3 regions of the Paenibacillus sp. KACC 21273 genome follow, and region 2 is predicted to be linked to each of the others. Evidence: predicted binding sites of a transcription regulator. Region 2 holds the regulator's gene; each other region holds the start of a gene.

Region 1 (10,342 bases), 440 kb from region 2:
AGCATGTTATTGATATGTATATTGACGACAACTGCTCTGCTAACGACAGCCTGTAGCAACTCGGCAGCTACTGAAGGAACGACCGGTGGAGAAATCACTATCGGTTCCAAAAACTTTACCGAAAATATTGTACTGGCTTATCTAATGGCAGATATGATTGAAAACCGTACCGGTATTAAAGTAAATCGTAAAGTGAATCTAGGCGGATCAAGTGTTGCCTGGACAGCTCTTCAAAATAACAATATTCAATTGTACCCTGAATATACAGGAACGATTGTTGCCAATTATTATCAGCAAGAGACAACAGATTCCAAAGGAACATTAGCAAGCGCCAAACGTTTGATGAAAAAAGACGATTTGCAATTTATTGCTCCGTTTGGATTTAGTAATACGTATTCTCTAGCTGTTAATCAAGAAACAGCACAAAAATATAACTTAAAAACGTTTAGCGATCTAGCGAAAGTATCACCTAATCTCGAATTAGCATCTGAATTTGAATTTACTGATCGTGCAGATACGTATCCTGGATTGAAGAAAAAATACAATATGATCTTCAAAGATGTTAGAGGTATGGATCAAGGCATCAAGTACCGCTTGATTGCTCAACATGATACTGATGTTGTTAGTGTCTACTCTACCGATGGTCAGATCAAAATCAATAATCTATTTGTTCTTAAAGACGACAAGAACTTTTTTCCACCTTATGATGCAGGTGTAGCTGTTCGTTCCGAGACACTACAGAAATATCCAGCAATCAAAGACGCTTTAGAAGCATTACAAGGCAAAATCACTGAACAAGATATGCAAATGATGAATGCTAAAGTGGATCAAGGTTACCGCGAAGATGATGTAGCTCACGAATTTCTTGTTTCTAAAGGATTAATTAAATAACGATAAAAAGCAGTCATCCCCTTCTTATTTGTATAGGAAGGAATATGACTGCTTTTTTGTGTTAACGATCTATATTAAATCTGATGTGTCCAGAAGCGTTCTTTACCGAAACGCTCTTTGATTTCTTTATCTTTTAATGGGTTCTGACCTAGCATTTCAACCGCTTGAAATTGAGAACGGTGTGCTTGGATCGATTTCATTTTATTTTCTAAATAATCACTTACATCATTTTCGATATCAGGTTGCCCTAGTTCAGCATAGCAATTTTTAGAAAATGCCATCGTATGCAATAACGGACGTTCTGCTTGAGGTAGACGTTCTATTGCACGTACAACAGCCGCTCCTGTAGCATCATGGTCTGGATGAACGCTATACCCTGGAGAGAATGTAACGATCAATGCAGGCTTGAGTTCAACGATCATATCGTAGATAGTACCATCTAGTACTTCTTTTACTTCAAATTCAATCGTTTTGTCATGGAAACCAAGCATACGCAAATCTTGAATACCGATCGCTTGTGCAGACTTTTCCAATTCGCCTTTACGAATAGTAGGCAATCCGATACGGTTTGTAAAAGGAGGAATCCCCATATTACGTCCCATTTCACCAAGAGTTAGACAAGCATAGGTGACTTGACCTCCGCCAGCAATATGTTTGGCAAGGGTACCGGATAAGCTGAATGCCTCATCATCAGGATGTGGCAATACGACAAGGATACGAGAATCAGCAGGAATAAGAGAGAATGTTGTTTTTTTATTATTGTCCATTAGAAAGGCTCCTTACTTAGTTGCAAGGCAACTACTAATTTACCTTGAGTATCATGACCGGCTAGAATAAGACGCTCTTGCTCAGTTTCTTCATAATGGGTTAATCCTTCGGAATACACCCAACCTAGCTCTGTTTTGAGCCCTACACGATAAGGACCTTCACCAGAGATAGAGCCATGAATATAACGCAACGTCGCATTGCTGATAAAGGTTGCTGCTGGATGCTTCGTACTATCCAGATGAGCCGCATATGCTCCAGTGGTCATTTCCAAATGAATATACAAATCTTGATCTTGTAGATCATCGATTCGTTGTTGAATCAAAGTTGGTTCGATAAGTAACATAATATATCCTCCATCAGGTCTGATCTTTTATAGCCAAAGATCGGATTAAGTTATTCATAACATTAAAAGGCTAATCGTATATAGTCTACCTTTCAAAGTACTTCATAGCAATACTTAAGGTATTATACTATAATTTCTTTAGTTATGTATCAACATCCTTACACCAAAAATCACCCAAACCCTTTTACGTTAACAAACGAAGAAGGGTCAGGTGATTTTTTTATTTATGCTTATTAAATACAACAAATACAATCATCGAATCATACATTATCGCTAATAATCAATACGACGACTACACAATCAGTACAATCCTTGAGCTTTCATATTGTCTACTACAATACGAGCTAATTCCGTAGCACCTGCATAATTAGGATGCAATGTATCCCCATTCATATACAGAGCAAGTGTTGCATTCGCACCAATTGAAGTGAAATAAGAAGAACTGAGTACATTAAGATCGATTAACGGCACTTGCTCTTCTTGCGCTAGTGCAACGGTAGCTGCTCGATACCAACGACCTTCTGCATTATGAACGCCTGAACTATTGAAGTCTGTAGCTCTTCCTTGAGGTGTAGATAAGATAACAGTTGCTCCTTTGGCTTTGACTTGCTTCACCATATCGCGCATAATCTCTTTGAATTGTGCTTCTGTTGTATTATTTTTGACATTCGTATCATTAATACCAAGCTGTACTATAAAGTAATCGCCCGGTTTGATGTATTTCAAAATTGCTTCAAGCTGTCCATCATCACGAAATCCACGTGCAATCTGTCCACCGGATGCCATATTACGTACCAGGTAATCATTTGGGTTGATGAATTTAGATAACATCTGTCCCCATCCACCCTGTACACTATTGGCTAAAGGATAGTAGTTAGCTACTGTCGAATCACCGCCTACATAGATCGTAGGGTGTGTTGTAGGATTAGTAGAGACTTGAGTAATCTCTAATGCGCTTAATGTAAATGCTGCTCCTACTTTGCCTTCTGTTACTAATAGGTTAAGCTGACCATCTGTAATCGGAATCTGAAATTGATCGGTGGCAAGATCACCTGTCATATTAATAAGCTGATATACTCCTTCTGCTGCTACACTAGAACGAGAAGTATTGCCGAGCGTTACTTTCACTTCATACAATCCATTTGGCAAATCAACATTAAATGTATTATTACTTTTCGTTCCGAATGTTACAAATTGAACAGCATCGCTGCCTATGCCTGTTCCTGAAGCAGATACATTTTTGATATTTGCAGGTGTATTGAATCCATATCCTGTAGAAGCATTATACGCAGTCGAAGCTTGAACGCCTGTATATCCTGATGTAACACCATTAGCGCCAAAATCAAATTTGTAAGCGGTTGCAGAAGCGTGTACAGAAGATGATTGTCCCCAGCATGTACTTATTAGTGCTCCTACCAACAACATACAGCTTATTGTGCTCCATTTGCTTCGAAATTTGCTTTTCATTATCCATCCTCCTCTAAAATGTTAACGTTTTCATTACTATGTTACTTATTCGTCTGGCAAAAGAAATTATCCTTTATATCGATCAAAATATCATTTATCAAAATCTAGAAATAGTCGGTATAAGAATATAGATACTTTACAATCTTATAAAATTACAAAGTAAAACGATACGCCAAATATCCTGCTCTCCCAAAGGAACAGGATATTGGCTATCTATCTTTATTTATTAATTAATTAATTATAAGTTATTGCATCTAACTTGTTTACTTCACAATCATTACTGGAGATTTGGCACGTTGCGTTACATAATGACTAACACTACCCATTACGAATTCACTCACTGTCCCTAATCCGCGACTACCCATAATAATAAGATCGGCTTCAATACGATCAGCGTACTTAACGATACCTTTGCCTGCACTTCCTTGAATAACAGTAGCTTGAGCATTCGGAATGGTTGAGATCAAGCGACGAAGGTTAAGGCGTACATCCTCTTCTTCATGATCAAAATAAGATTCCAGTTCATGAGTAGGAATCACTAACGGCTGTTCTAAGATTTCTGTAGAAGTCGAATCCACATACAATACTTCAATTTGAGCGTTGAGCTCTATTCCCAGACCGACTGCTTTTTCCAACGCTTTTTGAGAGTGTTCTGAGCCATCATAAGGAACGAGAATGTGTGATAATGACATGGTTAACGCCTCCTTTTAGAATAGTACAGATCATTGATACGCAAAAATCTTATTCAGTGCGCCGTAACATTTGGCAATATAGATGCTTTTTTTGGATAAAAATCATAGTTGATTTCTGCAAAGCAAATATCTGACCAAATGTCTTGCTGTAGACTTGCCTTCCCCTTCAGCTTAGTGGCTACCTGCCGGATGACTTATAGGGCTTGAAGCTGGCTTGACCAGCGCTGTACGAATCCATGTGATTCCAAAAGTAACAATAGCAATCCATAGTAAGTGAATCACAAATGAGGAAACAGAAGCCCCACTATAAATTAACCTTAAATAGCCCTGTATAGCATTCGGAGCCGGTAAAAAATATCCTATATTTCGATATAAAGGAGATAACATAGCAGCGGGGATAATATTTCCGGCTGTCATCAACTGAAGCGGGATCAGCGCAACATTGAATAATGGCGCGACATTGCCGAATAAAGCGAATGCCATCTGTGTAACAGCAATACAAGAAATATAGACCAACAGATGAAAACTCCACATTTGCCAGAACGAAGCAACCGTATCTGCAAATAGCGATGCTACTGTAGTAATCACGAATGAAGCGACTACAGAGATCACAAGCAGTAATATCTGTCTGCCCCAAAAGATCTGCCACTTACTATGATCACGCTTTAACATCATAGATGCAATATTTAATTGGATATTCATGGTCATTACACCAACATATGTGACGAAACCTAAAATCATCGGCAACATCGAAATTGCAAAATTTGAAATATCATGTGTTTTGACAATATTAGTGGTGACGATTTCTTGATGAACATCTGCAAAAGCATGTTCTCCAATCGTAGAGGAAATTTGCGTAGCAGAACTTTGAACGATCGATTTGGCAATATCGGAATTACCTTGATTGATATAATAATTCATTTGAGTCGTTCCATTCGATGCGACATTTTCTGTAAAATGAGCCGGAATCGAAATGATCATCGTTAGATCACCATTGTCCATCTGTTGCTGTGCTGTAGTTAATGAATCATAAGATTGGGTCTGATAAGGAACACCTGTAGTGATCGCTTGAGCAATGCGTTCGCCTTGTTGTCCATCTTCATTAACAATTCCAACAACCAGTTGATCTACTCGTTCGGTGGCTCCATGATATCCAGTCATCCAAAATAATAAAAATACCAAAGGTACAAAAATAGAAAACACAATCCCTACTTTGGTCTGTGTAATCCCTAAAAAATCTTTAAACGTTTTGAATACAGTCATTTGTTTTCCTCCAACTATCTTTTCTCTTTTTTTTAAATACATGCATAGGATATAAATGGTTGTGCATGTATTAGTTTAAAAAATATCCAGCTGACAAAATCAGCGGGATAAATGTTCAAACGTCTGATTGATCATCGCAATAAATTGCTTGGTTTGTTCCGGCGTGAACAATGCGTTAATCTCATCATCCACTTCTTGCATAATGGGCTTGGTCTGCTGAATTAATTCGTGCCCTTTTGTTGTTAAATGTAGCAATACTGCCCGGCGATCTGAAGGATCAACCGTACGTGTGAGCAATTTTTTATTTTCCAGACGATCCAATGTTTTGCCGATACTGGTCTGGTCTTTGGAATTTAATTCTGCTAATGCTTTCTGTGAGATACCATCATGACTGACCAGATTATTAAGTACACCAAATTGCTCTGGAGTAATATCATAATCAAGTAATAAATGAGATGCTTTTTTCTTATAGGATAAATAGGTTCGAGATAATAACAAACCTAACGGGTTCTGCTCTTGATTAAATGGCATGATTATCCTCCTAAAAAAATACTAGCATAGCCGACTATCGACTATGCTAGTATATTCTGGTTATGAAAGATTTGTCAAAGGTATTTATTTAATCTCTTGGATAGTTTACACCCATGATATCCATAAATTTCACTTTGTTTACTTCTTCTTCATATTGTACATGTACTCGACCTGTACGTGGATCCATATTTACAATCTGACCGCGTACAGGTTCTTCTGCACCCCACACTGTCAGCAAAATTTCCGATTTCTCTTGATAGGCTTCAGTAAGTTGATTACCAATTTCTTCTAGTGCAAATTCATCCCGTGTTGGACGTTTTGCTACCTTTGCTTTAGCCAAAATAAACCCCCCTTTACACTTCTCTATTCTATTTTACATTTAACTTGATATCGATACAATAGTTTACACTAAAAAATAAGCACAAACGTTCGCTTTTTTTGATAATTTGACATTTTTTCATCTGATTTTCTGCAAAATAAAGAGGCACGACATTAATATATCGTACCTCTTGGGTTATGTGGTTAGTTTTTACGAATCCAGACAGCCATATCGCCTTCACCACGATTCGCCCAGAGAAAGTAAGGAATCGCTGTAAAAGGCTGTTCCTGAATGGTAGGAGGACTGTCTTGGTACAAATGGTCATCCCAATCACTGGTCAGCTCACGAGTCGCTATACCTTCGATCACCACAGCTCCACCTAACAATTCAGCATCAAATCGTGTCGTTAATGATTGCGCTGGATCAATGGATAGTGCAGAGATTAATTCTCCATTATCTGCTTGCTCCAGACAGTAGACCAGTGGCCCATATTGTAAAGCGATTTTGCCAGAAGCAGCGCGCAATCTAGGGTGGCTATGAATCACTTGCACATGCATCTCCATATTCCACTCTACACGATCATCTACCGACCATTCTCGCTGAATATAGATATATCCATCCTGTACAAGTGATTGATATTCAATAGACTCACCGTTGATCGTTAGCGAAGCTTTTTTGCACCAACCTGGTAAACGTAAAGCCAATGTAAAAGATTGTGGTTGTTCCAATTGGAATGAAAAGCGTGTTGCCCCATTCCATGGATATCCACTTTCTTGCTGGATCACAACCGATTGCTCACTAACTGTTAACTCTGCTTCGCCACCAATATAAAGATGTGTATAGATCGTATCTTGATTGGTGCTGTAGATGTATTGCCCTAATGAACTTACAAGACGTGCAATATTAGGAGGACAGCAAGAGCAACCGAACCATTTCTGACGAACAGGCTTCACATGATGCTTGCCTGGGTTATGATGACAAGCAGACGGCCATACTTCCAATGGATTCACATAAAAGTAATGCTTACCATCCTGCGCCATTCCGCCTATCACTGTATTATAAAGTGCACGCTCTAACACATCGGCATACTCGCCTTTGGCTTCAATCTGCAACATCCGATGCGCAAAAAAGACAATTCCTACCGCAGCGCAAGTCTCCGAATATCCACTATCATTAGGCAGATCATAATCGATTGTGAATGCTTCACCATGATGGGTAGAACCGATCCCTCCAGTCACATACATTTGCTTGTGTACCATGTTGTTCCATAAAGTCTGACATGCTTGATAAAGACGGGTATCTCCTGTTAATCCAGCAAGATCAGCCATCGCTGTGTACATATAGACCGCGCGAACAGCATGCCCTACTGCTTCTTTTTGCTCTCGTACCGGCACATGTGCCTGACTGTATTGAAGATTGATGTCATTTGTTTTACCTACAAAAAAGTTAATCCGATCCCGTTGCTCCCATTCTTGTTCTAGAAAGTTAGGTTGTTGTCCACGCTCATCAATAAAAAATTGACTCAATTGCAAATACCGTTGTTCTCCTTTAAGACGGTACAATTTAACAAGCGCAAGTTCGATCTCTTGATGACCATCATATCCGCGTAATTGACCTTCACCTGTTCCAAATACAGTATCAATATAATCTGCTAGACGGCAGACCACATCCAGCAGTTTCTTTTTACCTGTTGCTTGATAATAAGCAACTCCTGCTTCAATCATATGCCCGGCGGTATATAGTTCATGACAATCGGCTAGATTGGTCCAGCGCTTATCCGGTTCTTTGATTGTAAAATATGTATTCAGATAGCCATCTTCACCCTGTGCTTCTGCAACAAGATCAATCACTTGATCGGTCAAGCGCTCTAACTCTGCATCAGGATGAGTCATTAACGAATAGCCAACCGCTTCAATCCATTTCGCTACATCTGTATCTTGAAAAACAAAGCCGTTAAATTGTCCTTCTTTGCGACCAGCAGCAATTTCAAAATTCTGAATAGCATAACTAGGTTCAGCATCAGCAATACGGTCATGCAGAGCATCATACTGATAAGGAATTACTACCTGACGCACCAGATCATTGTATTTTGTCCAAAATTCATCTACGATACGAACTTCTTTAGGTGTAACCGTATTGAGCACTTTATTTACAGTAGACATTAAGTATTCTCTCCTTTAGATAGGTTCTATTGGATATGATTTCACTTTAAAATGAGTACGCTTTCAAAATAATTGTTTATGTTATCATTAATTAATATCACATTTGTTAACGATATACAATCATTTCATCTATAAATTAGATCACTACATAGAGTTATAGTTTAATCGTAGTTATTTCGATTAATTTATGGTATAACAAAAGTATGAAACCATTACAATCTTCTACTCCATTACATTATCGTAGTTATCTTGCTTTGAGTATTCCGTTAATTATTTCTACAGTTACTACTCCTTTACTTGGTGCTGTAGATACCGCTGTTGTTGGTCATTTATCAAGTAGTATTTACATAGGTGGCGTTGCGATTGGTACCCTTATTTTTAATACGTTATACTGGCTATTTGGCTTTCTGAGAGTAAGTACTTCTGGATTTGCAGCCCAAGCCAAAGGAGCCGGACAATTAGAACGGGGCTTTTCTGAACTGGTACGCCCTACTATTATTGCGATCCTTATTGGTGTCCTTTTTATTGTGTTGCAGTATCCTATTTTGCAAGGAGTACTGGCATGGATCAGACCGGGTGCTGATATTCGTGAGCAAGCTTCTATTTATTTTCATATTCGTATCTGGGGCGCTCCGGTTACATTGCTTAATTATGTTATTCTAGGCTGGCTTATTGGTATGGCACATGTAAGACAGACTTTGTTTTTGCAGATCGGTATTAATGTGCTTAATATGATTCTGGCGATTGTATTTGTACATGTGTTCCACTGGCAAGTCGCAGGTGTAGCTTCTGCTACATTGATTGCAGAGATAGCGGGTCTGGTGTTCGGAATTGTATTGATCTGGCGCTCGCCTTATTTTAAATGGGGATCGATCTCTCAAGCAGGCGTGTTTAATCGCGAAGCATTGCGGCGTATGATTAGTGTAAATAGTGATCTATTTATCCGTACAATCTGCTTATTGGCTATGTTCAATATATTTACAGCGAATAGTACTTCTTTTGGACCTGAAATGCTGGCAGCTAATGCGATCTTATTGCAAGTCCATTATATTATGGCTTACTTTTTCGATGGCTTTGCCAATGCCAGTAGTATCTACGCTGGACAAGCTGGAGGTTCTCGTAATCCACTGCTGTTACGGCAGACCATTCGGTGGTCGTGGTACAGCTCATTTCTACCCGCTGTACTCATTGTGCTACTCTACTGGATATTCCATGAACCGTTATTAGGATTATTTACAGATTCAGCGGCCACGATTGCACTTGCGAATGAATATAGCTTCTGGTTATTATTATTTCCTTTAGTTACAGGTGCAGGTCTGGTGTTCTATGGTTTATTTACAGGATTATCTGTAACAGCTCCTATTCGCAATTCGATGATCATTTCGTTTGTATTGTTTCTAGTAGTTCTCTGGATAGCTGTACCGATATATGGTAATCATGGATTATGGTTAGCTTTTATCGCATTCGGTCTGGGACGAAGTGTATTTTTATTAATCCGTCTGCCCCGATTACTGCAAGCTATTCCTGATCAATAATCTATCTTTTTGTAAAAGAAATGCATAACAACATAGCAAAAATAGGCACCTTATAAATAGGGTGCCTATTTTTATACAAATATGGTACATTATATATGTTATTAACAGATTTTTAAAATTCTTGCTGTGTCGGACGAATCAACACTTCATTAATAGCCACATGTTTGGGACGAGTCACCACATATTCAATAGCATCTGCAATATCTTGTGCTTCTAGTGGTGTAATATTACCAAATAGTTTGCCCATATCTTCCATTACTTCAGAACGTACATGAGAAGACAACTCGGTCTGTACTACACCTGGCTCGATCAATCCTACACGTACACCGCGACCTGTTACTTCTTGACGTAACGCTTCACTAAATGCAACG
Region 2 (10,342 bases):
TATGACAACCTGGAACTTGTTCCTTAATTAAGCGAATACCTTCTATCGTTTCTTTGGCAGAACCAATATACTGTTCATCTCCTGTACCGACAGGAAATACAAGCGGATCAAAAATTAAATCTTCTGTTTTGAGTCCGTATTTGTTCACTAACAATTGTTGCGAACGCTTAGCGACTTCTAACTTATCTTGCGCTGTTATCGCCTGTCCTCGTTCATCAATCGTCCCTACAACTACAGCTGCACCGTATTTATGGATAAGCGGGGTCACATCTTCAAACTTTTCTTCCCCATCTTCAAGGTTAATTGAGTTAATAATTGCTTTCCCTTGCGAATAACGAAGAGCGATATCAATAACAGCTACATCTGTCGTATCGATCATTAATGGAGCTTTAACTTTTTTGACGACTAAATCTAAAAATTTCTCCATATCATACGTTTCATCACGATCGGGATCTTGTACACATACATCGATGACTTGTGCACCATTTTTTACTTGAGCACGAGCGATTTCAGATGCTTCTTCATATTTACCTTCTACAATCAATCGCTTAAATTTACGTGAACCGAGAACATTGGTACGTTCTCCTACCATATAAGGACGATTGTCTTGCTCAATATAAACAGGTTCTATCCCTGACAAAGCAGGTGGATGTGTACCGATCATCGCGCGCGGTGGATATTGAGATAATAATTCATCCATAACACGAATATGATCCGGTGTTGTTCCGCAACAGCCTCCTGCTATATTGAGCCAACCTTGCTCAGCAAAAGCTGCCATTTTGCGTCCTAACGATTCTGGAGATTCATGATAATTCCCATTTTCATCAGGCAAGCCTGCATTGGGATAACAACTAACAGCCGCTCCTGCCATTTCAGACAATGAACGAATATGATCACGCATAAATTCTGGTCCGGTCGCGCAATTCAAGCCTACTGAAATCGGGTTCAAATGTTCTAATGAAATATAAAAAGACTCTATATTTTGTCCGGCAAGCGTTGTACCCATCGGCTCAATTGTACCGGATATCATCAAAGGCAGCTCTATTCCTGTCTGCTTAAACGCATTACGGATACCGATACTACCTGCTTTCACGTTCAGTGTATCTTGCGAGGTTTCTAATAGAAGTACATCTGAGCCGCCTTCTATCAAAGCTACTGCCTGTTCCTGATAACTCTCTACCAGTTCATCGAAAGTGACTCCGCCTGTAACAGACAATGTCTTGGTTGTAGGTCCCATAGCACCTACAACATAACGTGGACGTTCAGCTGTACTGTATTTATCAACAGCTGCTCGGGCAAGCTTAACGGCTGCTAGATTTAATTCACGTGCTTGATCTTGAATATCGTATTCAGCCAGTACTACTGAGGTAGCACCAAATGTATTCGTTTCTATCAAATCTGCACCAGCAGCTAAATATTGCTCATGAATTTCTTGAATAACATCTGGACGTGTTAGAACCAGTATTTCATTACAACCGTCTAGATCATCACTGCCAAAATCGTCTGCCGTTAAATCTCTTTGTTGAATCATCGTCCCCATAGCGCCATCCAAAATCAGAATACGCTGTTCAAGTCTTTCTTGTAGGTCAGGCTTATTCATCTATTCGATCCTCCCCGCAAAACGTTAGGCTTTAGTTTAACAGAAACCTTTTAACTAGAAAAGAATCTTATTTGTGATGTATAAGTGTATTATACTTGTAATTATAAAAGTGAAGATTTTTTATTTAAACTATAAGATGAAGTTTGAATGAAAGTATCGACAAAAAACGCTTTTTCTTTTATAATACAACATAAAAACATTGAAAGAAGGGTAATCCGATGGCTGAAATCAGAATTAGAAATACCAATGAACGAATTGCTGGAGATGACAAGGTTCTGGAGTTTTTGAACAAACATGAGGTTGTATATGAAAAATGGGATGCTTCCAAATTGGCTCCTGAATTGCAAGATAACTTCACACTGACAGATGAGCAAAAACAAGCGGTTTTAGATACGTACGAAGCAGAAATCAAAGACCTTTCAGCACGTCGTGGTTACCGCACATGGGACGTGATCACTTTATCTGAATCTACACCTGATCTGGAAGCTAAATTAGCTAAATTTGAAGAAATTCACACCCATACCGAAGATGAGATTCGTGCGATTGTATCAGGTAATGGTATTTTTATTATCAAAAGCCCTGAGCATGGATACTTTGATGTTGAATTAGAACCAGGTGATGTTATCTCTGTACCTGAGAATACACCTCACTTCTTTACACTGGTTGAAAATCGTAAAATTGTAGCTGTTCGTTTGTTTGTAGAAACAGACGGTTGGATCGCTGTTCCTTTCGAAGACAACTCTTTCCAAAAAGCTTAATGATAGAAATAACAAAATCCCTTACCGATCTACTCGGACAAGGGATTTTTTGTTATGTTTTTAGTTATAGGGCTAAGAACTCATTTGGTGAAAATATAGTTTATGATACCAACTGAGCCGTAATCTGATGAATATCGGTTAAACGTGTAATTTCGTAGTCTGGCTTAATCTCACTATCGTTGACTTTACCATTACGGTTCACCCATACCGACTTGATTCCTGCTGCTAATGCACCTTTGATATCTGTAGTCAGTTTATCTCCGATCATCAACGTTTGCTCTGGCTTCACATCCAATAATTCCAGTGCATGTGCAAAAATCTCTGCATTAGGTTTACCTTTACCAAATGCACCGGATACAACGATCTGATCAAAATAAGGAGCTAACTTGGGTACACCGTCTAACTTCTCTTGTTGTAACGCCGGACAACCATTGGTAAGCAACAATAGCTTGACCTTACCTTGTAATTCATCCAAAATCTGAAATGTCTCTTCATAGATATGCGGACGATTACGTCGTTCTTGTACGAATCGATCAGACAGTTGGAGTGCTAAAGCTTCATCTTCGATCCCCATTGCACTTAGACCTTTACGCCATGATTCTTTGCGATATGTCGGTGCAATCTTCTGCAATTGACGGAATTCAGGTTGTTCGCCTGCGGAAAATTGAGCCCACAAGCCTTCAAACGGATTAATTCCAATCCATTGTGTAAAAGGAAAAGTCTCATAGGATTCATACAGTGCTCTCGCTTCTCGGCGTACTGCTTCTTCCAAAGCTATAGGATCAACACCTGTCGCTCGCTCAGCCACAAGACATGTCTCTGCAAAAGCTTCTTCTATACTGCGTTCATCCCATAATAACGTATCATCTAGATCAAACAAAACCGCTTCAATACTCACTGCCTGTACCTCCTCAACGATCATAATGACTTTAATTATGATAATAGATATTTAGATTAGATAGCATATATAACGATCGATCTCCAAAAAGCTTAAGCTTTTTCTTGAATCGAAATTTTGTGTTGTGCAGCAAATGTGCGTAAATGCTCGCTCATTGCATCTGTATCATAACGGTTTAATGTGCGTGAGAATACCCAGCTTCCACCTTTAGAGCTATGTTCAATCACTACATATCCTTTTTGAAGGCGAATACTTTTTACTTGAGAAGAAGAGATCAGACGATCACGATTAAATTTGGTAGTGATCAATGAATCTCTGCCAATTTTCAAGTACGGTTTGCGGAAATAAAGCATTACGCCAAGTAAAATGTACAAAGCTACAGTAACGATAAAGATCACGCTAAAACCATCAGCTGTTGGATACATAATACCCATCACTGCATAAATAATTCCCAATATAATTAGAGCAGCTGGAAAAACAATGTTTCTTCCTTTATACGCTGTATATTCGGAAATACTGGTTTTGCCACCGATAGAAGATTGACCTTGCTTTCTACGTGCAGCATTAACTTGCTTTGAATTGCGTCGAACTTGCCTTTCCCAGGAACGGGACATACTTTGTTTCCCCCTAATAGATAATGTAAGCCTTACAACAAAAGCAGAAGACTTTGTTCTATCTTATCATGCCAGAACAAGCCCTAAATTTCCATAGCAAAATAGGATGCTCTCTGTAATAACAGCTAGAGCACCCTTCAGTTAGTTCACTTCTTTGTATTTATTAAAGCTGTTACATGATTCTAGTGCTGACTATTTTTTGGTATTATCCGCTTGTTCTGTATCTTCTACAAATTCAATTGTATCTAGTTGTTGACGGAAATTACTGCGAATATTATTTAAGTAAATAGCACGTAACTCGTCACGTTCTACAGTTTCTTCGGCTGTAAGACCTGAACTTTTTTTCTTACGAGCTAATTCATTAATACGTGCAATGAGTGTATCGATATCCATAACTAACCTCCATGTAAGTAATCATCTTGTGACCATCACTAACTTTGACATGTAAAAAAAAGCTTGTCAAGATCAACAGATCTTAACAAACTTTCATCCTATTAATGAGTATATATGCTTATCTAGTAATATCGCTTATACAATAAATATATTTAGAGAACATGTAAATCAATCGTAAGGAATTACGAGAACATCGCCTGCTTGAATCTCACTTGTAGTCAATTGATTCTCACTACGAATCTCAGCGATATAGTCACGTGTATCTGTCTGGGCTGATTTGTATTCACTAGCGATACTCCATAAGCTATCCCCTGAATGAACAACAACTTTTTGTGCAGGACCTTCTACTTTGTCTGCTACTACAAAGTTATGAATTACTCCACCGTATAATAATACACCTGCAAACACAAAACATACCATTAAACGTCCGCCGGATTTCCACTTCACTTTTTGGGCTGTGCTTTGAATAAGATGTAGCGTTTTTTGACGTAATGTTTTTTTGCCTTTAGGTTGAGCTGGTTTACGTATCTTTTGCACATTCGGCAAATATGTCCACTCATCCACTACTACATCTTTGTCCGCTCGTGTGGCATGAATAGCTGCTTGCTGTGATTGTTTCTCCGAATAACTTGTTGATGTATGATGTATATCTGATCCAGATGTATCAATCTGTTGTTCACCATCTTCAGATTGATTGTGGATGCTACGATATGTAGTATATTTTAACATTGTCATCACGCTCCAAACATTTGTTCTTGTTTTCTTAAATTCACTATAACACGAACATATGTTTTACTCAATAGTTTTTTACGAACCTTCGTTCGTGTTTTTTATTGCACCTTTTAGACTATAGATTCTGTCTCTTATACGATGAATAGACTACAAAAAGTAATGAATAACAAAATAAATATACAAATTTTAGAACTTATGTTTGTACGAACGGTAGTTCTATGTTATAATTTTGCCAAACGTTACTAGCATTGGGGTTGATAAGGTATGTCAAAAGTTTCAAGTCGCCAACAGGCCATTTTGGAATTTATCCGAAATGAAGTCAAACTTAAAGGTTACCCGCCATCTGTACGTGAAATTGGTGAAGCTGTAGGTCTTGCTTCTAGTTCTACTGTACATGGTCATCTGGATCGTTTGGAGAAAAAAGGACTGATTCGACGCGACCCGACCAAACCTCGTGCCATCGAGTTGTTGGGTCAAGAAGAGTCTGAAAGTAATATTCTTTTCGCTCAAACGGTATCTCGTGTTCCTATTATTGGAAAAGTAACCGCCGGTGTTCCGATTACAGCTACAGAACATATTGAAGATTACTTCCCTCTACCACAGAATTTTACAGGTGAAGGACAAGTATTTATGCTTTCTGTAGTTGGAGACAGTATGATTGAAGCAGGAATCTATAATGGTGACTACGTAATTGTACGTCAACAACAGACCGCTGATAATGGCGATATTGTTGTAGCCATGACAGAAGACGACGAAGCAACTGTCAAAACGTTCTACAAAGAAAAAGATCATATTCGTCTACAACCAGAAAATCCAATGTATCAGCCACTTCGTCTGACACATGTTACGATTTTGGGTAAAGTTGTAGGATTGTTCCGTAACTTGCACTAAATCACTACTGTACGTTACAGTTCATAGAAGATAGAAAAAGACCGCTACTTTCTAGTAGCGGTCTTTTTTCTTATTTATACGAGAATAATTTAATTTAATTTATTTAGATTCAGAACAATTTCATTATTCTACATATCTCCACAATGCAGTTTTAATTACATGTTCGGCTTCTACTTCACTAAAAGCAACTTCAATCTCTTCTTTGCCTTGTAGAACTTTGTACATCCATACAGGATGCTCTGTTGGATTCAAGTACAATAATTCTACCGCAAGTTTAGGTTTTCCAGAATCATGAGAGCATTTGTATTTGAGATCAGCTTCTCCATAATAATGTTCACGTACATTTTTGTTAACTACAGTTATAGTAATGACAACGAGTGCAATTGTAATAACCAGTTGATTTTCATCTTTCTGAATACTGCAATCTTCTTTAAAATGTTTTTTGATCTCTTCTAAAATGGTAGAAAATTTCATCCATAAATTTTCACAATATTCTAAAAAATGCTCATGAATTTTTAAAGAATATGAAAAAGCTTTTGCGTTCTCTGCTTTCTCTTCCTGTGCACGTATTACCGCAGATTCAATCCAACTCATAATTGCTATCTTCTTTAACTGTAATGACTGAACATATTGAGTACCCAAATTGCAACGTCTTTATCTAACCTTCTACTACTTATTAGATGCCTTTTATACAAGCTGAATACGGTACTTTTTGCTGATATACTTTTAGTTTTTTATTTGATTTCTAACTTCACTCCTCTTATTCATTATGTGATTTCTTCATCATGAGCTAATAATAGGAAATTTATACCTTTTAATTCCAAATAATCACTAAATATCTTATATTTTTAATAGTAAGCTACATTTATCCAAATAGCTTTGTATCCATTAGTTTGGCAAGTAATGCTTTGAAATCTTTACTTTCTGCTTTTTCAGCCAATTGGGCTTCAAGTGTATTGAACTTTTCAGCTAGAAAATAAGCATTTAAAAATACACCTAGATGGTCTTTAGCCACTGCTTCGGCATTATCTTTATCTGATGAATAACTTGAAATGACAGTATACGCAAATTTCTCAGGATCTATTCTCATTTTTGATTTCATCAGGCACTCTCCTTTTCAGTGTTGATTATGCTTGGTTATGCCATACACGCATTTCACCGGATTGTCGGTTAGCCCAGCAATAATAAGGAATAAGTCGTAATGTTGTAGGAGCATACGTGGTAGCTGCTTGAGAAGCATATAATACATCTTCCCACTGCGAAGTAATGATTCTTTTACGTGCCTCTACATCGATCGTACCTATGCCTCCTAGCAACTGTGGATCAAATGTATATTGATAGGTCTGATCTTTATTTAACTGAATTAAATGCAAATGCTCTCCATTATCTACTTCTTCAGCGCAATAAATAAATGGACCACGTCCTATAGCCACTTTGCCAATATCTGCTCTGACTAACGGATGTGCTGTATATTGTTTGATCTCCATCGGTAAAATAAACTCGATCTTGTCATTAGACTGCCATACACGATCAATGTGTAGAAATCCGTTAATGTTTTCCGCTTCTATATGCTCCCCATTGACTATCAATGAATAAGCATCTGCCCAATAAGGCAATCGGAGCGCCAATGTAAAAGCAGTTGGTTGTTCTGTCTGTGTTACAATCGAAACATGACCTTCCCACGGTAAATTCGTTGTTTGTTCAAGCTGTACTTTGTGATGATCTATCTCTAATGTTGCTGTGCTTGTAATAAATAGATTCGTATATATCGCTTTTTGCTCTGATTGAACCATATATATATATTTATGAAGTGAAGTTAATAATCTTGCTAGATTCGGTGGACAGCAAGCACAGCCGAACCATTCGGGGCGTGTAAATTTCACATGACTTTTTCCCGGATCTTTACGGCTGTTCTCTGGACGTACTTCTAACGGATTCACATAGAAAAAATGTTTGCCATCCAGTGCCATACCGCCAATAGCTGTATTATATAATGCTCGCTCTAACACATCGGCATATTCAGAACGTGCTTCATTTTTGAGCATATTAAAAGCAAAGAAAATCAATCCGATCGAAGCACATGTCTCACAGTACATCGTATCATTAGGCAAATCGTAATCCAGTGTAAATGCTTCTCCGTCTACTGTTGATCCTATACCGCCGGTGATATACATACGTTTGGTAATCATATTTTTCCAAAGGAGACGACAAGCTTCTAACATTGCGGTATCGCCTGCTAATAAAGCAACATCTGCCATAGCTGCACACATATAGACAAGTCTAACAGCATGCCCTTCTGCGGTCTGTTGTTCCAAAATCGGTTGATGGGCTTGATAATACTCTAGTGGACGATGACTCATGCCTGCTATAACTGGTTTGGTTCCTGTGTCTTCTGTCTGTTGTCTGGCGAAAAAGGTAGTATCGGTTCCTCGCTCATACAGAAAATAACGACTCAGATTCAGATAACGTTGTTCTTTTGTTAATGAATATAATTTGGTCAACGCCAGCTCTATTTCTTCATGACCGTCGTATCCTTGAATCTGATGTTCTCCTTTGCCAAAAGAAGCATCTATACAATCCGCTAATCGGCAAGCAATCTGGAGCGCTTTTTCATTATGAGTGGATTCATAATAAGCAACTGCTGCTTCGATAAAATGACCTGCACAATACAATTCATGACTTTCAGCCAACTTCTTGAATCTGCGCTCTGGTTCTTCAATAGAGAAGTAAGTATTGAGATAACCATCTTCTTCTTGCGCTAAAGAAATAAGATCAATCACCCCGTCAGCCAATTCTTGTAATTCAGTATCCGCATGAATAGATAATGAGTAAGCCACCGCTTCCAGCCATTTGTATACATCACTGTCCTGAAATACCCAACCATAGTGATTACCTTGCTTCAATCCAGCAGCAATCTTGAAGTTTTCGATAGCATGACTTTTTTCAGACGGAATACTGTTATCATTTCTTTCTTTTTCGATCGTAATATCAGCATTATCATTCAATACATTCCATTGATAAGGAATCATTTCTGTACGGACAAGCTCCCGATAATGAGACCAGAATTGATCTGTAATTGTAAGTGATTGTAAATGTAATGACATCGTATGTCTCTCCTCCTATGGTAGATACTCTATGATCGTCTATAAACCGAATATTTATTTCACTTGAGGTTCAGCATGGTGTTCTTTAATTAACAACTGTCTGCGAATATAACCTTCATTTTTTTCAAAACGTCGATAAAATAACATCGGGATAATTCCCAGTGCAAATACGATAGCAGGCAACCAGATAAACACAAATTGAATACCTGATAATGATTGTGTACTTTGCGCAACGTTAGGCACATAACCGAAAGATGACATAAATTGTGTAGGAATAAATCCTCCTAATCCTGAGCCTGCTTTAATACAAAAAGCACTACCGATTGCTGTTAAAATACCACTTCCACGTAGACCTGACTTCCATTCGCCATAATCGACAGTGTCCGATAACATTGCAAAAGGCATAGAGCAAGCAATACCTGATCCAATACAAGCAATAATCCATCCGACAATCAAAAAGCTAATATGATCTCCTGCAAAAAACAGTACGATTTGTCCCAAAACAGCTAATATAAAGCCAAAAATCATCGTCGAATATTTGTTAGAAAATTTCACGATAAACGGAATTAATACCATACCAATCACTTGAATGACTGAAATTCCGTTAATCAATGGCACTAACTCTTTATGACCGATATTGTATTCAAAGTAATAGACTAATGTAGAGGTACGAATCGTTAAAGCGATCCAGAATAGTAAATTAGCGATTACTAAAATAATCCAGGGCCAGTTACCTTTCATCGCTTTAAAGCTTGATTTGAATGGAATAGTTTTGATCTTTTCGGTATTGATTTCTTTGAGATCAGCAAAAGCAATCAAAAACATAATGATAGATACTATCCCGAATACACAAAGTGTCCAAAAAAATCCTTTCTGATCATTACCTGCTCCAAAAAAAGCGACTAATGGCAAAGTAAATGTGACTGCTGCAAAATTACCAACATTTCCACCTACCATCCGAAATGAGTTCAACACTACTCGCTCATCGGTATTTCTACTCAAATTTGGCAAGATCGAAGTGATCGGTGTTGAAATTCCGGTATAAGCTATCCCTGCTAAAATATAGGTAACCGCTGCATAAACGACTTTCCATGTCCCATCCAAGTTTGGAGTGGTAAACGTCAATACTGTAAATACTGCAAAAGGAAAACATAGCCACAAAAAATAAGGACGACTTTGACCATACTTGGATCGGGTACGATCGACAATAATCCCCCATAGTGGTGCATCTACTGCATCCACTAATCGTGTTACCAACAATAAAGTACCTGCTACTCCAACCGATAAGCCAAATACATCGGTATAAAAATAAAGCAAGTAAGCACCAATAATGCTGTACAACAAATTGCCAC
Region 3 (10,342 bases), 1.4 Mb from region 2:
TCATATCAAATAATTCCTCCACATCGGCTTGATCCATCCGCACGCATCCTAATGATTCATCTTGACCTACACTATCAGGATCATTGGTACCATGAATAGCATAATTCGTATCCGATAACTGCATACCCCGACTACCAAATTCTCCATTAGCTTTGCCATTTGGATTCATCACTTTAATCGATACTTGAAAAGTACCCTCGGGCGTTTTACTTCCACCAAGCCCTACTTCATAATTACGTAAAATAATCGATCCACTAACTATAGCTAAACGATGCTTTTGTTTATCGACAATCACTTCAAGTGGTTTTGTAAAATAAGGATGATTCCCGAGTGTAGATGAGAATGCTTCGTCTCCAATTGTATTGCCGCTATCGTCAGTACTTTGACTGCCACTGCTCTGTAGCTTCTTTAAAGCGGTAAACGTCTGGTTCATCGTATCCGAATTACCTGCTAACCAATTGCCTGGAAAAGGCGCTTCCAATTGATTCATTTGCTCTGGAAGATTTCCTTTGGCAGTTATATAATTGATCATCGCTGTTCTCATTACAACCAACTGCTCTTGTTGCTGTACCCAAGCCGCCGATTCATTTGGATAATGATCCAATTCTCCGGGTTTACACTGGCATGCTTTGGGATCATACGATTGAAGATCGATCTGTCCGGGCTGATCGGTGGCTGCCATCGTATACAAGACAGGCATATTCGGTGTCCATAATAGCCAATCGTCTTGCTTTTCCATACCTAGTACTGCTGCAACTTGTGGGGCTGTTTTTAACATTTGTTGTCGCATATATTTAGAAACAGCAGACAATGAAGCATTGGTATTGTTTAGCGAAGCTTCTGCTGTAAAGCTAAGTGGAGCCGAGTATCCTTTGAACGTATCTGCTGGTTTCTTTTTTGAAGTAGCTGATGCTACTTTGGTCGGTGGCTTGGCAATATGTTGAGAAGAACGATCTGCAAGCGTCTGATCTGTGGCATGAGGAGCTTCTACAGAACGCAACGTGATTAAAAACAGTAATAATATAGCAAACACACTATATCGCCAACGACGAATTTTGCGATCTCTTTTTTCAGCCATCTCCATAAGCTTAGCTTCATAATCTTTCAAAATATCCGCAGGCACTTTACTATGTTCAAAAGCTTCATATACATCTCCAGCTTTGTTGTAACAGTAATTAGCTTTACCCATTTGTCCATCGGATTCATATTCTTTGCCAAGCAAATACCAGCCCATTCTGTTGTTGGGGTGCATTTTGACATAACGCTTTAGATAGAGTAGATTTTTCATTTATTACCTCCAGCATGGACACTACGCTCCAATAGTCTATATTGTCTCTATAGTATGTACAGTTTAGGGATAGCTATTTTATATTTAAAATATAATGCAATACTATGTATATCGGCTAATCTGTGTATTTCTTCAAGTTACTTCAAAATGAGATTATAAAAGGCGTTGAGAGACACATTTCGTCTCTGCAACGCCTTTTATCGGACCATGTACTTCTATTTAGTACACTAGTAAAACTTATTCAGCTTGAGCGAAAGGCTCATCAGCAATTTTGATTGAATCTGTAGGACAACCGTCACAAGCATCTTGCAAATCATCAAACATATCGTCTGGAATTGCCATAATACCGCGGTTAGCATCACCTTCATAAATCACTTCAGCCAAACCTTCATCATCATAATCGTAAATGTCTGGAGCTGTTGCTCCACAAGCACCACAAGCGATACATGTATCTTTGTCAACCCAACTATATTTCCCCATCTTTATATATGCCTCCTATCGTTACTTACCAGTTGTCTTTTTTTAAGAACTGACACCAGTGTACATATACTCACAATATAATATAAAAGATATATTATTTCAAATGAATAACCAACAATTACCAGTACACAAATTGTAACACACCTGTACTACGAATCCAATTATTGATTAAAATTTAAACAATATAGATCAATATTGAATCATTACTTACTGATTATTCTTCCATGCCTGGCAAAATCATACCATCTTTTTGCAATGAAGTGCCTCTAATTTTGTGATTACGAATCAGGACTGAAGGATCATTGCCTAACATACCTGCTGTTAGTATCGCACTTTCACCAAATTTATCGCGTAACTTATCCATTACTTCATTTAACTGCTCTTTGACTGGCTGACGATTATAATCAAACAAGTCCATTTGCAAAGCAGCTTCTTCTTTGGGCTGTAAATTCTGAAGAGCCACTCCTAATAATCGAACAGGCGCACGATCTCCCCAATGACGATCATATAGTGCACAAGCTTCACGATACACTTCATCCGCCGTTTCTGTAGGAACAGCTAGTGACTTGGAGCGAGTGATTGTTTTCATATCAGGTGTGCGAATCGTAATCTGAATCGTCTGAGCGATTAATTTCTGACGACGCAATCGGCGACATACTTGATCGCTTAGATTAAGCATCACTCTTCTGATATCGTCACGATCTTGAATATCAGCAGGCAATGTTGTAGTATGCCCTATCGACTTACTGACTTCCCGATCAATCTCTACAGGCGAATGATCTATCCCATTTGCCGCTTGCTTGAGCCAGCTTCCCATTACACCAAATCTAGCTGTTAATCTGGCTTCATCTGCTGCTGCAAGTTGCCCTATCGTGCGAATGCCCATATCTACTAATTTGGCAGATGTTTTCCCGCCGATGCCAAACAATTGTCCGCATGGCTTATCCCATAATAACTTGGGCATATCCCGTATACGCAATATCGAAATACCTTTAGGTTTTTTCATATCTGAAGCCATTTTTGCTAGTAATTTATTAGGCGCAATTCCTATCGAACAAGGTAAATGTAACTCTTCCCAGATCCGTTGTTGCAACTGTTCCGCAATCTGAGGTGGCGTGCCAAATTGACTTGAACCTGTGATATCCAAGTAGCATTCATCAATTGACGTTGCTTGCAACATCGGTGTGTAACTATACGCAATATTCATGAATGCCATTGAGTATTGTTTGTATAAATAAAAGTCAGGCGAAATTAAGATCAGATTCGGACATTTCTGCAATGCTTCTCTAACCAGCATGCCTGTTTTCACGCCACGCTTTCTCGCTTCGTAAGAAGAAGTAACCACAATTCCTTTGCGCAGTTCAACACTACCTGCGACAGCTGTGGGCTTGCCTTGATATTTTTCCGGTTCTTCTGCTGTATGAACAGAACAATAAAAAGCATTCATATCTACATGCAAAATGACTCTTCCTTTGGCAGGGTAGTAATTGGCATGGTGCCTCAAGCTGATCATCCTCCTTGCCTGTGCAGTCTTTACCCTATGGATTATGCTCTATCAGCCGAATCGCCTACAATAGATATCTTATTATTCTATTATATCGTATCTGTTTCATTTAGCCTATGATATGATGCAAAAATAAGTACAAATGTTCGGAGTTATTGAAATAGACATTGGGATATGGAGAGTTATGTGGATCATTTCAAATCTTTATTCCACTTGGAGATGATACTAATTCGTGGTTAACGCAATATTACAATTGGTGGAATTGATTCGATGAGATATTAGATGCTGAAGTTGTATTACAAAAAGCCGCAATGGCGTCTGACGGATCAAAATCGTTATTTGAATATGCAGCTCCTTTTGCGATAAGTCGAGAAAAGGACTTACTATTCTGGGATACACGTCCATCAAATTGTGCAGAAGAATACACGATCTATACTGTTAATACAGATCACTGGAATCATCAGGCGACCTGTCGTTATGTTGCTCACTGCGATAGAATTGATCCTCTTGGATACAGAGTACACCAAATGAAAACACCTTTTTAAATCGGTCATACAGAGCACTAATAACCTGACAGATCGCCAAGCGATTGTCTTTTATTGGAATGACCAAAATATCGCCTGCTTTATATTTTGCTTTTTCAAACATCGTCTAGCTCCTTTTTGCGCTTCTGAATACGTCCACTTATTGGTTCACCTGTGCCGATGATGACTTCATGATGAGTCTCACATAATAACCATTGTAGCTTTTTGGAGACGATATAATATTCAGTCATTCCTGTTTGTTCAATTATCCATTGAATCACATCTACATAAGCTTCATACACCCAATATTGTTTACCACTATAAAAGCGTTCAGGAGCGAGAAACCAGACTTGTTCGGTGCGATCAATCAGTTTAGCAATCTCTCGGTACCCTTCTGTTCCTACCTGATAACTTACATGCGGTTCTTGCAAATGATTGTATCCTCGCATTAATGCAGATTCGCTTCCTGCATGTGAAGACATGATAAACGTTTGTGTGATTGTTGAAAGTATAGATGGCCACTGCATTTTACCTACTTCGTGAAAGCGAGGGGCTGGAATACGATAGTGTTGTACGAGGTGTTCTATTTCATCCCTTGTACTAGCATAATGTTGACCAGACATATATACTGACCTCCTTATCCAATACGAATCAAATCTTCAAACTGATTTTTAGCGGTTGCCTGTTCAGTTCGTAACAAAGCAAATTCAATATTTTGCTGTGTTCGTCCTAATTTCAAATGATATACGCCTGGCTCAACCGTTATATATTGTCCACTGTCCCCATCTTCTGGTTCTAGCTCGCCCCCTGTCACATTTTCCGCTGCTCCTGCGTACAATTGACCGGAAGGAACATTGATCCATAATTGAACTACGGGTTGTTCGATCTCATCTACCTGTTGCATAGTATATAATCCATCTGCGCCTACATTAAGAAAAGCAATATTCCCTAGATTCACTTCTAACAATTCATCTTCAGGAATAGACCACCAATCTGATGTATCTTCCAATCGATGCTTGAGTGCTTGCAGGTCATAAATACAAAGTGTTGCTGTATCTGTCATCACTTGAATTTGGTTAGACATTGGGTCGTTCCTCCTTAATTATACTCATTTCATCATGTACACATCTGATCCTGATTACAATCTCATCTCTTCCAGCACTTTTATGATCATTTACAATTCAATCCACTGATCTTCTATAGAAATAATTGTTTGGATGGTATCAATCATTCGTCGTACAGGTGCATCATGTCGATGAAATAAACAATAAATATACACTTCACCTTCGGCTATAGATTCGATTGCTAGATCAGCCTGCTCCACTTGAATCTGTGCCACATCTGGCCAATCTGTATAAGAAGGATCTGTGATAACCAATCCATCGTCTACCTGCTCAATCACCATATCACCCAGATCTAACGTAACCAAAGCTTGGCTCAACTGCTCGATTAACTGCCTGGCTTGCTGTTCTTTACTTATGCCATCTTCTTCTATACATTGAATACCGTATTCCCAACCCACGATGACTCACCTCATAAATTCCCGAAAATAATAATCTCATCTGCCCATTCTAATTGAATCTCTAACCAGGTAACCAGCGAGCGGATAAATGCTTTGAGCTCACGATCTTTGGTCTGATAAGCTTTCATTTCTGCTAATATATTGGTCCAGAGTGCTTTGGCTATCGGATTAAAACCAGAGGTATCAAAGTAACCATACCGATCATTAGTCACTGGATCAACAATAGGATAATGCTTTTTCAAATAAGGAATCAAATAATCAAAATCACCGGCATAAATAAACACAGAATCGGCTTGAATCTGATCCCACTTCTCACCATAACGTGCAGGCAATAATTCATATCCTAGTAGTCCATCAGCTTTACTATGCTTATACGTAATCGTTCTCATTTGTTCATCCTCATTTCTTATTGAATGACATCTGTTCACAATTTAGGTTTGATTCGAAGATAGAAATGGATACATATACGACTTCATGATTTCGTTGGCTTGTTCTTGAGACGGTGGCTGTACATAAGGTTGTTCTTGTTCCAGCCGTTTTACTTTTTGTTCAACAAATGCTTCATTCACCGATGACGTTTTATTGTAAAAAGAAGCTTCAAGCTCAGCCATATCGCTTGCTTTCATCATTTTATAAAGTAGACTATTGAGCGAATCGCTCCCAGCATACAATAATGAATCTGTTTCCTCACAAGAAAATTTCAAGTACAACATCGCTTTTTGAAAAGCAATAATCTCGGCTTGATTCACTTCTATCGCTCGTAAGCGTCCATCCCGATGATCATTTTGCTCTCTAAGAAATTCATTCATTTTGTACTCCTCCACTCTTATTGCCTTCTTGCCATCAATTACTTGCTATCCAGTTGAATAATCCATTCCAGAGTACGATGCTTACCTTGACCCAATACATTCTTACTTTGCTCTAAATAGCATAAAAGCTGTTTTTTCATTTCAATAGGAAGTTCTGCTCGAAATTGAGAATTTGCTTTGGTGATCCAACTGTCTAGTAAATGATTCACTGTATGCTCTACTATTCTATGCTCGGTTTGGACTAATATTCGCAATAAACTATCTAAACTTTGCCAGGAGTCAAAAGCAAACAGAATACGAAGAGCATTGCGCGAAATATGGGACAATGGACAATTTAGCACCAGTTGGATCAATCGTTCTCGATCTAACATATACGTGTATTGGATAAGCGTCTGTTTCGCTATTTTGGATACGCCGGGTTGCGGATCTACTAAAGCTTGAGAGAAAACATCTATATAAGCGGTAGGCTTTAATTTACCCAAAGCTGTCAACACAGCTTTACGTACTTTAATCTGTGTATGATCTTTGTATTCAGCTATAACTTCAGCATCTTCTGCTGTCCCCGTCTCTCCTAATCCAACGATTGCGACAGCCAGAGAGGACTCATTTCCATTCCATATCTGATCCAAATAATATTCGACATAGGGTATTGGTTTGATTTTGGGCAAATGACGACGTGCTGTCTCGCGAATCGTCAGATTATGACTCATCAGACCATCAATTAACGCAGTCTCGGCTTGCATTGGAAAATGATAACTTAATATATCCAGTGCCAGACGACGCAAAGCCGGGAAATGATCGGCTAACATCATATACACGATATCTAGCCATTGATTCGATATCTTCTCAGACGAATCTTTATCGACTTCGATCGCTTGATCAATTTGACGAGCAGCCCATAGACGAATGACTAAAGCATGATCTTGTAAAGCAGAAGTGAATAAAGCATATCGATCTGCCGCTTCTGTTTTCAACATCATGTTGTAGCAAAACTGACGAATATAGACATCTGTCGAATGCATATAATGTTCCAAAGCAGACCGAGCTTCAGGTTGCGCAATAAGCTGTTGAATCTGTGTATTCAACAATTCATGATGCTCTTTGCCACGCCCTACTAATCGCTGTACTAACCAGATCGACTGAATAAAGTATTCAGTATTACGAATATGTATTTTTTGTTTCAATGCACGATAAGCTTTGAATCGAATAGGAGATACCCAATCATTTAATCGAATCAGCAACCATGGGATTTCTGATCCATTTTGAAATTGGCTTAATCGTTGTACTGCCACTTCACGCACATATCCATCCCAATGAAAGCTAGCCATAATGATCTGAATAGGATGAATATCGTTAGACCAATGCAATACTGTCTCTGGGCGAAGCTCAATCCATGCTTTGCCACGTTGTTGATAATGAAAAGGAAGTGTTTCGCGACAGCGTTCACTTAACCAGATCAATTCACTCACAGGGCATTGTAGTAACAGATCACTAATTGCATTTTCAGCAGCTCTCACGATGTCAGCTCGTTCTGAAAACAAAAAAGATTTGAGATACGGAATCGCAGCTAACTGTCCACTTTCTTTAATTTGAACAAGAAGGTCGACCGATTCTTGCTCATACAATTGATCTAATAAATACTCTACATGAATAGACATACGCCTACTCTTTTTGATGCCACTCATACATTCACCTTCCTATTTTTCTGCGTTCTATGTTTGAGTCTGATGTTCAGAAATCATAAAAAGATCGTGATACAACAATCTCTGACCCATAGATCATCGTAGCAAGCTCCTTTCATTACATGATTATCAGCTTATATATGGTCAACAGTACACTGATCCAATTGTACCCATAAGTTCTGTTCATCGTACCCGCTCACTTTACCTGCTATTACAATCCCTATTCCAAGAGGAAGTCCATCAATTTCTTCAGGTAACATCGCTCGATCTGCAATAGCATACGTATGCTCATCTAACTGAATAATACATCCTTGCGGATAGAACATGCGTAATACTCCTGTTACTGAATCACCGGGTAGATACCGTTGTTTGTAATAATCCCACTGTTTGCGATATTTGGAGATCGCTGATTCCCAGGCAATTTCAAATTCAACCACACCGATCTTTTCATGAGATTCGTATTCAACTTCTGTTTCAGCGAGCATAAAATTAGGAGCAATAGACACTTTGGAATCTGTGTCTGTCACTACAATTTGGCGATAAGCAATCTGTTGATCATCCACTTCAAAATAATATATTTCGTCTTCAAAAAATGATTTGATATACTCCACAAATCTATCCTCCTTATTCCAAGTACTCCATGCAGTCCTGTAACGTATTTTGCATATCTGGATCAGTCGTGTGACGTGAGATATTTTCAAATACAGGTAGAGCTTGCTTTAGAAGGAGATAACTGTAGACATAATAATTGAAAAAGACTTCTGAATCATATCCACGTGGTTCTTCATTTTCCCACTCTAATTCATCGTCTTGATCATCTTGATCCCAAAGATACACTTCTTCTAATAAAAGAGGCATCGTCTCCAATGTCTGCTCCGTATCTTCCAACTGTTCATGTTCAGAAAGAGCTTCTATCACTCCTGCATACAAATCAATCTCTACTACACTAACTTCATCTGGCGATTGAAGAGATAATTCTTTTAACAAAAAGAATAGTATCCATGGGGTGACCTGCCATAATGTCAATTGATGTTCTACGATATTGGACAGACCACTATAATTTCTTTTAGCGATCATTTGAGGGACTTCTGTGGCTCTCCCATAAGGCGTAGTGATCCGATTCCATGGAATGTCTTGAATCGTTAATTGATCCAAAGAAACTGTCATTTGACCTCTCCTTTCTCCACTTGCTTCATCTGTGTATAGAATTGTAGATATTTGTGATCAAATCCTTGAAAAGCACGTGCTCCCCCGAATTGATGCGCTTGTTCAAACCATGTATATGCGTCGGACATAGCACCTGTTTCATAACAGGTTATACCGACATTAATTTTGGCTGAAGTATGTCTGGGATTATCTTTTACCGCTTCTACAGCAATCAGCGCCCATTCGTGAGCCTTTTGATAATCTTGGCGATCCATATAGATGCTCATTTTACAAGAAGCAATCCATTCAGTAAGATCCCAATGCGCTATAGGCTCTGGAAGCAACTCCCAAGCCTCTGTATATTTGTCTAACGCTTGCTCCCATTTGTGATCTTGATGCAACCGATTTCCTTGTTCTACAATAAACACAATTTGATCAGATAGCGGTTGATTATAATCTTCTAAATTAGGCACATTTCAGCCTCCTTTATATCTTACCTATCAATATTCATTCGAAGTTCTTCATCTTAAGTCTGCTGTCACTTTCAACTCAACTTATGATTTGAATTCGGCTTTGATTCCGCCACAGAAGAAACTTCCTGACATCCCTTGTGCCGCTTCAATATCAACCACCATTAATGTCTCATCATAACGAAAATCCATTTCAGCGATTTCATTTTTTTCTACATCCGGTGCAGAAAATTCAATCTCTGTCGCTTCTAAAAACGTAAGCTTGATTGTATGATCTGCAAAAGGTTCTGCCAATTGAACATCTAACTCTACCTGATCTTTGCCAATATGATGATCGGTAATGATTCCATGTTCAAAATCAGGGAAATGACCCAATGTTGCAATAATATCTTTGCTACCTACAATCGATACCGTTGGCGAGAATGCCAATTGAATCACAATTTGGTCGCCCCATACAAGCGACTCATCTGTTGAAATGTATAATTGAATATGATCTGCTGTTAATTCACGGACACTTGCTACAACATAATCACCCGCAGATACCATCACTACATCGTGTGGATCAAAAGGTAATGGTTGTTCAGACGTATAATAAAGTGTGAATACCTTGTTATTTTGTTCAACTTTTTGAATATGTAATTGCATGTTGTAATGCCTCCTAGTAAACTAAATAAAATCAAAATTATCGTATCCCTTACATGAGTCAGGTGATATAATAATAAATTATACTAAAAAACAATGCTTTATTGACACCCCACTTCACAAATGATTAACGAAACACTAAAAAACAAGTATTCATTTTTTTGCACAAATGAAGGAGGACTCCCCATTATGTCAAAGTCCATATCGATTTTCGACACTACGCTTCGTGATGGTACTCAAGGTGAAGGGATCAGCTTGTCTGCAGATGACAAACT

The links. The regulator LexA, encoded in region 2, represses DNA repair genes until DNA is damaged. The targets are predictions, from matches to a motif close to CGAACATATGTTCG.
Region 1: PQ460_RS12035 (YolD-like family protein) is a predicted target of LexA. The motif match lies at 6,374-6,387, and genes of this name have one in related genera.
Region 3: PQ460_RS15865 (DNA polymerase IV) is a predicted target of LexA. The motif match lies at 3,408-3,421, and genes of this name have one in related genera.

Annotation. Positions count from the first base shown of each region.
Region 1 covers NZ_CP117876.1:2,681,543-2,691,884, reverse strand. Annotated here, with positions in the region: gene PQ460_RS12070 (glycine betaine ABC transporter substrate-binding protein) at 1-891, shown strand, start outside; gene bshB2 (bacillithiol biosynthesis deacetylase BshB2) at 966-1,658, opposite strand; gene PQ460_RS12060 (YojF family protein) at 1,658-2,002, opposite strand; gene PQ460_RS12055 (rhamnogalacturonan acetylesterase) at 2,303-3,427, opposite strand; gene PQ460_RS12050 (universal stress protein) at 3,733-4,161, opposite strand; gene PQ460_RS12045 (YhgE/Pip domain-containing protein) at 4,333-5,424, opposite strand; gene PQ460_RS12040 (MarR family winged helix-turn-helix transcriptional regulator) at 5,524-5,955, opposite strand; gene PQ460_RS12035 (YolD-like family protein) at 6,044-6,295, opposite strand; gene PQ460_RS12030 (glycoside hydrolase family 127 protein) at 6,478-8,436, opposite strand; gene PQ460_RS12025 (MATE family efflux transporter) at 8,640-9,971, shown strand; gene PQ460_RS12020 (SDR family NAD(P)-dependent oxidoreductase) at 10,084-10,342, opposite strand, start outside.
Region 2 covers NZ_CP117876.1:2,243,881-2,254,222, reverse strand. Annotated here, with positions in the region: gene metH (methionine synthase) at 1-1,600, opposite strand, end outside; gene PQ460_RS10205 (cupin domain-containing protein) at 1,819-2,358, shown strand; gene PQ460_RS10200 (HAD family hydrolase) at 2,459-3,256, opposite strand; gene PQ460_RS10195 (methyltransferase) at 3,349-3,870, opposite strand; gene PQ460_RS10190 (DUF896 domain-containing protein) at 4,063-4,263, opposite strand; gene yneA (cell division suppressor protein YneA) at 4,432-4,992, opposite strand; gene lexA (transcriptional repressor LexA) at 5,260-5,886, shown strand; gene PQ460_RS10175 (hypothetical protein) at 6,010-6,480, opposite strand; gene PQ460_RS10170 (hypothetical protein) at 6,752-6,988, opposite strand; gene PQ460_RS10165 (glycoside hydrolase family 127 protein) at 7,014-8,990, opposite strand; gene PQ460_RS10160 (glycoside-pentoside-hexuronide (GPH):cation symporter) at 9,045-10,342, opposite strand, start outside.
Region 3 covers NZ_CP117876.1:3,624,150-3,634,491, forward strand. Annotated here, with positions in the region: gene PQ460_RS15855 (L,D-transpeptidase) at 1-1,288, opposite strand, end outside; gene PQ460_RS15860 (ferredoxin) at 1,526-1,768, opposite strand; gene PQ460_RS15865 (DNA polymerase IV) at 1,983-3,215, opposite strand; gene PQ460_RS15870 (Imm26 family immunity protein) at 3,711-3,920, opposite strand; gene PQ460_RS15875 (DUF6756 family protein) at 3,913-4,419, opposite strand; gene PQ460_RS15880 (DUF6386 family protein) at 4,434-4,880, opposite strand; gene PQ460_RS15885 (hypothetical protein) at 4,971-5,318, opposite strand; gene PQ460_RS15890 (hypothetical protein) at 5,330-5,707, opposite strand; gene PQ460_RS15895 (hypothetical protein) at 5,750-6,127, opposite strand; gene PQ460_RS15900 (HEAT repeat domain-containing protein) at 6,166-7,785, opposite strand; gene PQ460_RS15905 (hypothetical protein) at 7,944-8,420, opposite strand; gene PQ460_RS15910 (hypothetical protein) at 8,434-8,976, opposite strand; gene PQ460_RS15915 (hypothetical protein) at 8,973-9,428, opposite strand; gene PQ460_RS15920 (Imm50 family immunity protein) at 9,510-10,070, opposite strand; gene cimA (citramalate synthase) at 10,257-10,342, shown strand, end outside.